3 regions of the Pseudoclavibacter sp. RFBI5 genome follow, and region 1 is predicted to be linked to each of the others. Evidence: predicted binding sites of a transcription regulator. Region 1 holds the regulator's gene; each other region holds the start of a gene.

Region 1 (3,270 bases):
CACAACTCTGCGGTGGCCGTGACCCTGCTCGGGGCGGGGCGGGGCGGGGCGCATGCTTTCGGCGCATTCGCTGTGTCGGTACACAGTGGATGCGCATGCGCGGCACCTAGCCTGGCGGCGCCGTCGGAGATACAGCTCCGGCGGCCGACGACTGCCGCGGGCGAGCGACGTCACGCGGACAACCAGACGACAAAGGAGTTGCGACATGACAGATTTCACCGGACGCTCAGTGGTCATCACCGGCGGCGCGGGCGGCATCGGCGCGGCGACAGCTGAGGAATTCCTCAAGCTGGGCGCACGCGTGGCCCTGGTCGACCTCTTCCCGGAGCCCCTCGAGGCCGCGCGCGAACGCCTCTCGGCGCACGGCGAGGTCATCGCGATCGCCGCGGATGTCACCGACGAGGCCGACGTCGAGCGCTACGTCGCCGAGACCGTCGAGGCGTTCGGGACGATCGACGTGTTCTTCAACAACGCGGGCATCGAAGGCGCCGTCGGCCCGCTCACGGAAGCGAGCGTCGACAACTACGAGAAGGTCTTCGCCGTCAACGTGCGCGGCGTCTTCCTCGGCATGAAGCATGTCCTCAAGGTCATGACCGAGCGCGGCAGCGGCAGCATCATCAATACGTCCTCGGAGGCGGGCCTCGACGGGGCGCCCGGCGTCTCCGCCTACGTCGCGTCGAAGCACGCCGTGGTCGGCTTCACGAAGTCCGCCGCGCTCGAGGTCGCCCCGACCGGGGTGCGAGTCAACAGCATCCACCCGTCCGGCGTGAACACGCAGATGGTTCGGCGGCTGGAGGAGGGCTTCGGCGGCGGCGACACGGAGGCCGCGAAGGCCGGGTTCCAGGCCGCTATCCCGATGGGCCGCTACGCCGAGCCGCTGGACATCGCTCGAGTCGTCGTGTTCCTGGGCTCCGACGAGGCGTCGTTCGTGACCGGCGCGCAGTGGCGCGTCGACGGCGGCAACGGAGCCCGCTAACCCCGCGCTCCCACCCCGCGCGCCGCACCCGCACCCAGCCCGACGCGAAGAGGTCAGTTTCGCCCCCTCCTGGGCCTCAGGATGGGGCCAAACTGACCTTTTCGGCGCTCGAGACGCGGGTGGTTCGGCGGAAGGCGCGGCGCGGGGGGCGGGAGGCGGGAGGCGGCGCGGGCTTACGCGTCAGGCGGGCGCTTGGCGCGGGAAGCGCGCGTACGCGGTGCCGAGGCTTTCGCGCGGGTTCGCTTCGGGCGCCGCTCGTCGGCGTCGGCGTCGGCTTCGTCCTCGGCATCGTGGATGCGCGCCGGCCGCCACACGACGACCTCGGTGCGGCGGGCCGTGCGGCGACCGTGGGCGAGGGGCACGACATCGCCGCGCTCCCCGGCCGCGAAGATGCGACCACCGAGCCTCGTGAGGCGCTCGTCGGCGAGTTCCGCCTCGAGCGCCCGGACGCGGCGGCGCAGTCCCAGCACCTCGCGCTGCAGCTCGAGCACGCGGGCGATGCCCTCGAGGCTCACGCCCTCGTTCGACAGCACCGCGATCTCACGCAGCTGCGCGACGTCGCGAAGCGAATACCGCCGCACGCGCCCGGCCGTGCGCCGAGGCGTGACGAGGCCCATCCGGTCGTACTGGCGAAGCGTCTGCGGGTGCATGTTCGCGAGCTCCGCCGCCATGGCGATCGCGAAGATCGGGGCGTCCTCGTCGAGGTCGGAGGGGAATGCCATGGGCGTCCCCTACCTGCCTTGGCGCGCGAGACGCAGCAGGTCCTCGCGGGGGCTCTCGTCTCCGGATGCGGCGACGAAGTCGGCGAGCGCCTTCTCCTGCGCGCTCGACAGGTGATTCGGCACGGCCACCTCGAGGTGCACGAGCAGGTCGCCCTTGCCCTTCTTCGACTCGATACCCCTGCCCTTCACGCGGAGCGTCTTCCCGTTCGGCGTGCCCGGCGCGACCTTGACGCGCACGGTCTTGCCGTCGACGGTCGGCACCTCGATGGTGGCGCCGAGGACCGCCTCAGCGAAGGAGACCGGCACGGTCACCTCGAGGTTGAGGCCCGAGCGCGTGAAGACGGGGTCGGGTCGCACGGCGACCGTGAGGATGAGGTCTCCGGCTTCGCCGCCGTTCGGGCTCTGCCCGCCCTTGCCGCGGAGGCGGATCTTCTGCCCGTCCTCGACGCCGGCGGGAACGCGGACCTTCACGACCCGCCCATCCTGCCCCTGCAGCTCGACCGTGTCGCCGTGGATCGCGGTCATGAAGCTGAGCGTCGTGGATGCGCTCTGGTCGCGACCCTTCTGCGGTCCGGTCTGGAACCCGGCGGGCCCACCGGCGCCGCCGCCGAAGCTGCCTGCCCCGAAGCCGCCGCCCCCGCCGCCGAACATGGAGCCGAGGAGGTCCTCGAAGTCGGCGTTCGACGCGCCGCGGCGTCCGCCGCCGCCGTTGAACATGCCGCCGAAGACGTCCTCGAAGCCCGCGCCACCTGGACCGCCTGGCCCCTGCTGGAAGCGGGCACCCGAGCCCATGGCGCGCATCTGGTCGTACTCGGCGCGGTGCTCTGGGTCGGAGATGACCGAGTAGGCCTCGGAGATCTCCTTGAACTTCGCCTCTGCGGCAGTGTCCCCCGGGTGCGAGTCAGGGTGATACTGACGCGCGAGCTTCCGGTACTGCTTCTTGAGGTCTTTTTCGTCTACGTCCTTCGATACGCCGAGCACCGCGTAGAAGTCCTTGTCAAACCAATCCTGACTGGCCATATGGTCCTTCTGTTCCTAGGGATGAGCACGTGTCTTCCGGATGAAGACAAGAGGGGGCCCGCAGCTGCGGTGCCCCCTCCCGTGTTCGATCGGGCGGATGCGCCGATCGCGGTGCTTATGAAGCGGGTACGAAGACGGCTGCCTTCGCGACGCGGACGACGCGCTCGCCGATGGTGTAGCCGCGTTCGACGACGTCAGCGATCGTGTCGCTCGTGACCTCGGGGTTCGGCAGCTGTGCGATGGCCTCGTACCGCTGGGGGTCGAAGGCCTCTCCGGCTTCACCGTAGGCGGTGAGGCCGAGGCGCTCGACTGCGGTGCGCAGCTTGTTCGCGATGACGGCGACCGGGGTGTCTTCGATGAGGTCGCCGTGCTTCTGGGCACGGTCGAGGTCGTCGAGGACGGGGAGGAGGGACCGGAGCACTTCCGCCTTGGTGGCGTCGTAGGCCTCGGCCTTCTCGCGGTCGGTGCGGCGGCGGTAGTTGGCGTACTCCGCCTGGACGCGCTGCAGGTCGTGGAGGCGCTCCACTGCGAGATCGCTCTCGCCGGGGGTGC
Region 2 (3,270 bases), on a different contig from region 1:
GGTCGTTGACGAGCTTGGGCCCGCCGCCTTCCGTGGCCTCAGCCTCGTGCAGCTGCTTCTGGATGCCGGGGAGCTCCCCGTAGAGCAGCCGGGAAGCGAGCTCGAGGTTGCCCTCGCGCTGCGCGCGGTCGGCGCGCACGCGGATGTTGTCGAGCTCCTCGCGGAGCTCGCCGATGCGGTTGAGGGATGCCCGCTCGATGCCCCAGCGCTCCTTCAGCTCACCGAGGCGCGCATTCTTCGTGTCGAGGTCGGCACGGAGCGTGGCGAGGCGCTGCCGCGAGGCGTCGTCGTGCTCCTTCTTGAGCGCGAGCTCCTCGAGGCGGAGACGGTCGACCTGCCGCTGGAGGGTGTCGACCTCCACCGGCGAGGAGTCGATCTCCATCCGCAGGCGCGAGGCCGCCTCGTCGATGAGGTCGATCGCCTTGTCTGGCAGCTTCCGGCCCGTGATGTAGCGGTTCGAGAGCGCGGCTGCGGCGACGAGCGCCTGGTCGGCGATCGACACCTTGTGGTGCGCTTCGTACCGCTCCTTCAGACCGCGGAGGATCGCGATCGAGTCCTCGACGCTTGGCTCGCCGACGAACACCTGCTGGAAGCGTCGCTCGAGCGCCGCATCCGATTCGATGAACTGGCGGTACTCGTCGAGTGTCGTCGCGCCGATGAGGCGCAGCTCGCCACGAGCGAGCATGGGCTTCAGCATGTTCGCTGCCGAGATGCTCGACTCTCCGCCGCCAGCACCCATGAGGGTGTGGAGCTCGTCGATGAACGTGATGATGCGCCCGTCGGATTCGGTGATCTCCTTGAGGACGGCCTTGAGCCGCTCCTCGAAGTCGCCGCGGTACTTGGCGCCCGCGATGAGCGCCGACATGTCGAGGCTGACGAGCTCCTTGTCCTTGAGGGATTCGGCGACGTCGCCGGCGACGATGCGCTGGGCGAGGCCCTCGACGACCGAGGTCTTCCCGACGCCGGGTTCGCCGATGAGCACTGGGTTGTTCTTGGTGCGCCGGGTCAGCACCTGGCTGACGCGTCGGATCTCGGAGTCGCGGCCGATGACCGGGTCGAGCTTGCCCGAGCGGGCGATGTCGGTGAGGTTGATTCCGTACTGTTCGAGTGCGCTCTTGGCCTCTTCGTCTGGTGCCTGAGCGCCTTGCATGTTTGCCATGGGGCTCCTTCGTCAAAGTTGCTTCCGACCCAGATGGATCAAGAGTTGAGTCGGTATGGCTCAAGTTTAGATTCCGAGACGGAATAACACCACCCAAAGCTGGGTGGCTCAGCCAACTCCCAGCGCAACCTCGACGCCTCCACACCGCCTCTGACCGGGACTTCTCTTGACGTGGCAGAGTTCCTGTCATGCCAGAAGCACCCGAAGAGTCGCCGCTCGACATCAACGCACTCCGCGTCGGCAGCGTCGAGCTGCTCGGCGAGCGATTCTCGATCGTCAAGGCCGGGCCGTCGGAGGCCGTGCGCGCCTCAGGATTCGGGAGCCCGAACTCGCTCGCCTACGCGGTCTTCGGCCGCCGATCCGAGCTCCTCGAGGTGCAGGAGCTCGATGACGCCGACGCCGCACTCGCCGCCGTCCGAGCCTTCGATGACGGCGACCCGTCGCTCCTCGACGCCATCGACGTCCACCAGGACGGCACCGAGCTGCGCCGCGCCATGTGGAGGGCGGCCAGGCTCGTCGAACCCGGCACCCTCGCGAGCTACGGCGACGTCGCGACCATCGCCGGGCATCCACGCGCCGCCCGCGCCGCCGCGAGCGCGTGCGGCGCCTGCCTCGTGGGCCTCTTCGTGCCCGTGCACCGCATCGTCCGCGCCAGCGGCAAGCTCGCGGGGCACGCTGACGACATCGCCGTCAGGCAGGCGCTCATCGACCACGAACGCGCGATGGGGATGCGCGGCTGACGGTCAGGAGCGCGCCGCGGTCGAGCTCCGCGCGTGCAGCACGGGGAGGACACGAGTGCGCTGCGCCGGTCGACGGGGACCCTCCTCGAGACGCGACACCATCGTCTCGACGGCCAGCCGGCCGATGTGCTGCTTCGGGGGACGCAGCGCCGTGATGGGCGGCTCGGCGTTCTGCGCCACCTCGTCGTCGTAGGCGATGACGGCAAGGTCGTCGGGGATCGACCAGCCGTGATCGCGGGCGTACTGCTGCACGAGCACCGCTTGAGGGTCGGAGTGGATGAGCAGGGCCGTCGCAGATGCCCGGCGGCAATCATCGAGCACTCGAGCGATGAACGCCTCCCTGGACTGCCCGTCCATGTCGTCGAGGTTCGCGTCGACGTCGACCACCGATTCGAGGCCGAGCTCCTCGACGGCACCGCTCCAGCCCTGCCGGAGCTGCGCGGAGGTCGGGGAACCGGTCGAGGTGAGGATGCCGACCCGGCGGTGCCCGAGCGCCGCGAGGTGGTCGGCAGCGAGTGAGCCGCCGAAGACGTGGTCCGTGGTGACCCATTCGAGGCTCGTGAGCGTGGCGACGGAGGAGGCGTGGCGCTCGGCGAGCACGACGGGCACCGGGAGGGACTCCAGCCAGTGCAGCAGCGCCCGTCCGTCTGCACCGCCCGTCTCCGGTGCGGCGATGATGCCGTGGAGGCCGCCCGATTCGACGAGGGAGGAGATCTGCCTGCGCTGATCGTCGACGGAGTAGCTGGCACCCCTGAGCACGAGCTGCACGCCGAGGTCAGTGGCCGCGGCCCGTGCGCCGACGATCACCTGCGGCCAGTAGTAGCTCAGCGACGGGGTGACCATGCCGACCCTGAAGCGAATCGCGGTCGCCTGTGCGGCGACCGATGGCACCGAGGTGTCGAGGCGGCTCCGCAGGGTCGCGCCGCCGTGGACTCTGGTCAGGAGACCGCGATCGGAGAGGTGCGTGATGTCGCGGCGGATCGTGAGCTCGGACACCTCGAGCTGCCGCGCGAGCGCGGCGACGCGGACGGATCCTGCCCGCCGCAGCTCGTTGAGGATCCGCTCTCGACGCAGGAGACCGAACGGCGGCATGTCGTCCACGGATCCGAGCGTACAGACATGTTCGCATCGCGTCGAGCATGAACGGTTCTGTTCGCTTTGCTGGCCTTTTCGCCGACCCCACTTCAAGATCAGCTCGGAAGCACACAGTCGTGCCCGCCGCGCACTCAACGAACGAGCCCGCGCGGACAGCGCACAGAACGGAGAGCGCACATGCCTCAGGACCATCGGCTCGGTCGAGTCACGAGCACGAGCAGGGTCCGCAGGCGGCGGATGAGTCTGGCATTCATCGCGGCCACGGCGGTGGCGATG
Region 3 (3,270 bases), on a different contig from region 1:
TGCGGCCGTCGAAGAAGACGATCTCTTCGCGCGATTCGACGAGTGCGTGCAGCTCATCCGGCGCGAGGTGGGTGCCGCCGCCCTTGACGCCGTGCTCGTCGACCTCGAGCTCGCCCGGCGCCCCGAAGCTGACGATCTCGTCGCGCACCTTGACGCTGAGGCGTGGGAAGTCGAGGCTCTGTCCCTGCTCGTCGAGGCCGGTGCCCTCCGACCACTTGTAGTCGGCGTCCTTGAAGGCCGCGTACTCCCGGGTGGTGCGCACGTAGCGCTTGAGCGCGTTCAGCTCGCCGCCGAGGGTGCCGTTGATGCCGTCCTTGGAGATCAGGATGCGCCCACGCAGCCCCAGGGACGCCGCGAGGTCGCGCTGCCAGAGGCGGATCGCCTCCGGGTCGGCGAGGGGCGCGAAGGCGTAGTAGAGCACGATCTTGGGGACAGCCATGAGGACGATTTTAGGTGAGGGGCTCACGCCGAATGTCCGTGGGTCTGCGTACCCTTGCCGCATGCCAGATCGGGTCATGTCGCTCTATCGGCCGGCGTCACCGGTCGATGTGCAGCAGACCCTGTCTCCCCTCATGCGGGGCAGGCGAGATCCGACGTGCTGGGTGCATCCGGTGTCGCGGGACGTGTGGCGCACGTCCCACACGCTGGCGGGAGGCGCGACCACGGTGTTCCGCCAAGCCCGGGAGGGGGTGCGGGTCGTGTCGTGGGGTGCGGCCGCCGAGATCGCGGTCGACGAGGCTCCCACGCTGCTGGGCCGCGACGACGACTGGAGCGAGCTCTGCCTCGACGCCCTGCCGGAGCTGGCGGATGTGCGGCGACGGAACGAGGGGCTGCGGCTCCCGAAGTCGGGCGCGGTGTTCGAGGCGCTGAGCGCGGCGATCATCGAGCAGAAGATCACGGGCCTCGAGGCGCATCGCGCTTGGGACATCCTGCACCGCGACCACGCCGACGCGGCGCCAGGGCCGGCCGGTCTCGTGCCGCGGCACCTGCGCCTGCCGCTCACGCCGGAGCAGTGGCGGCGCATTCCGAGCTGGGACTGGCATCGGGCCGGCGTCGACTACTCGCGGTCCGGAACGGTGATCCGCTCGGCGACGGTCGCGTCGGCACTCGAGCGCACGAGCGGCCTGCCGACGGGGTCGGAGGAGCCGCTCCGCCGTCTTCGCTCGATCGTGGGGGTCGGCGTGTGGACGGCCAACGAGACCGTGCAGCGCTCGCATGGCGACCCTGACGCCCCGAGCTTCAGCGATTACCACATCCCCAACATGGTCGGGTGGGCGCTCGCGGGCTGCGACGTCGACGACGACGGCATGCGGGAGCTGCTCGAGCCGTGGCGCGGACACCGCGAGCGGGTCGTGCGGCTCATCAAGCTCGCGGGCAACCCGCGCCCGAAGCACGGCCCCCGTATGACTGTGCAAGACCACCGCTCCCACTGAGCTCTGCGCCCGGCGTCGACGTGCGCTGACCTTTTCGAGAGGCGTTCGCCCACGGCTGACGGGGTTTTCAGCAAACTTTCTGGCACTCGATGGGGCAGAGTGCTAATTTTCTGCTCAAGGAAGTTGACACCAGTCGACTCAAGTTCACCGCACCGTCTCGCGCTGACGAGCGTGCGTACAAGGAAGGGAAAACGACATGGCACGCGTCTTCGATCCGTTCCAGGAGATGGAACGACTTTTCCAGGGAGCACCGAACAGCCCGCGTTCGATGCCCATCGACCTCTACCGCGAGGCCGACCACTACATCCTCACCGCTGACCTGCCCGGCATCGACCCGAGCTCGATCGACGTCGACCTCGACGGCCAGCAGCTGACGATCCGCGCCGAGCGCAGCACGGTCAACGCCGAGGGCGCCAAGTGGCTCGTCCGTGAGCGCAACGGCGGCAGCTACCTCCGCCAGTTCACGCTCGGCCAGGGGCTCGACACCGAGCGCATCGCGGCGAGCTACGAGCACGGCGTGCTGACCGTGACCGTGCCGGTCAGCGAGCGCGCGAAGCCACGCAAGATCGAGGTCGAGAGCGGCACGAAGGTCGAGACCATCCAGGCCTGAGCGGCCCGGTGATCACCGCTTCGTGATGTGACCTCTGTGACGCAGTGAGGGGCAGCGCCGACTGGCGCTGCCCCTCACTGCGTCGGTAGGTCTGTGGGTCTCTGTGCTCGTCCTCGACTCGCGCTCGCGCCTTCGTTCGCGTCAGGCGGCGTGGAGTCCCGTTCCTGCCTCTTCGGTCTCGCGGGCGAGCTTCGCGGCCGCCGCGTAGCGGGTGCGGAGTGCCGCGTCGGGGGCGGGCTCGAGGCGAGCGATGGTCTCGACGGGCCAGTCCGGACGTGTCCCGGTCGCCACCCAGGCGGCCTGGCGGGCTGCACCGTCGGCGACGTACTCACCCGGTGCCGGGATCTCGACGGGCACGTCGAAGAGCGTCGGCGCGACGGCGCGGACGCCCTCGCTCAGCGCGGCGCCGCCGATGAGCATGACTCGCTTCGCCTCGACGCCGAGCGCACGGTGGGCGTCGAGTGCCTGCGCGAGGCTGCCGAGCATGCCCTCGACTGCGGCCCTGGCGAGGTTCTCGCGGGTGAACGAGCCGCGGGTCATGCCGAGGAGCGACGCGGTCGCATCCGGCAGGTCGGGGGTGCGCTCGCCGTCGAGGTACGGCACAAACGCGAGACCACCAGAGCCCGCGGGTGCGGATGCGGCGAGCCGACCGAACTCCTCATGGTCGACGCCGAGCACCTCGGCGGTCGTGTCGATGACCCGAGCGGCGTTGAGGGTCGCGGACAGGGGAAGGAATGCTCCCGTCGCGTCCGCGAACCCCGCGAGCCCACCGCGGGGGTCGACCACCGGTCGGTCGGCGACGGAGAAGACGGTGCCTGAGGTGCCGATCGAGACGACGACGTCGCCCGCACGCGCGTTGAGGCCGAGCGCCGCACCAGCGTTGTCGCCGGCGCCCGCGGCGACGAGTGCGCCGGCCGGTGTCTTCCCAGCGACCTCGTCCGGTCCGAGCACACGGGGCAGGATGGCGTCGTGGCCGAGCGCCGCGATGAGCAGCTCGCGGTCGTAGTCGAGCGTGAACGGCGACCAGTAGCCGGTCCCCGACGCGTCGGAGCGGTCGGTCGTGAGCTTCGTCAGGTCCGGGCCGAGGGGGCTCTCGCCTGCTGGGCCGTAGCCGAGGAGGCGCCACGTGAGCCAGTCGTGGGGGAGGGCGACGGCCGCGACGCGCGCCGCGTTCTCGGGTTCCGCATCCCGCAGCCAGCGCAGCTTCGTGATCGTGAACGAGGCGAC

The links. The regulator HspR, encoded in region 1, represses chaperone genes until heat shock. The targets are predictions, from matches to a motif close to AAGTTGAGTCNNNNNGACTCAACTT.
Region 2: C5E06_RS00490 (ATP-dependent Clp protease ATP-binding subunit) is a predicted target of HspR. The motif match lies at 1,202-1,226, and genes of this name have one in related genera.
Region 3: C5E06_RS16580 (Hsp20/alpha crystallin family protein) is a predicted target of HspR. The motif match lies at 1,554-1,578, and genes of this name have one in related genera.

What each region holds. Positions count from the first base shown of each region.
Region 1 covers NZ_PSYA01000012.1:16,562-19,831, forward strand. Annotated here, with positions in the region: gene C5E06_RS15145 (SDR family NAD(P)-dependent oxidoreductase) at 206-976, shown strand; gene C5E06_RS15150 (heat shock protein transcriptional repressor HspR) at 1,150-1,698, opposite strand; gene C5E06_RS15155 (DnaJ C-terminal domain-containing protein) at 1,708-2,718, opposite strand; gene C5E06_RS15160 (nucleotide exchange factor GrpE) at 2,834-3,270, opposite strand, start outside.
Region 2 covers NZ_PSYA01000001.1:98,382-101,651, reverse strand. Annotated here, with positions in the region: gene C5E06_RS00490 (ATP-dependent Clp protease ATP-binding subunit) at 1-1,159, opposite strand, end outside; gene C5E06_RS00485 (methylated-DNA--[protein]-cysteine S-methyltransferase) at 1,348-1,899, shown strand; gene C5E06_RS00480 (substrate-binding domain-containing protein) at 1,903-2,991, opposite strand; gene C5E06_RS00475 (fibronectin type III domain-containing protein) at 3,232-3,270, shown strand, end outside.
Region 3 covers NZ_PSYA01000013.1:208,411-211,680, forward strand. Annotated here, with positions in the region: gene C5E06_RS16570 (rhodanese-related sulfurtransferase) at 1-439, opposite strand, end outside; gene C5E06_RS16575 (DNA-3-methyladenine glycosylase) at 501-1,433, shown strand; gene C5E06_RS16580 (Hsp20/alpha crystallin family protein) at 1,630-2,043, shown strand; gene C5E06_RS16585 (xylulokinase) at 2,185-3,270, opposite strand, start outside.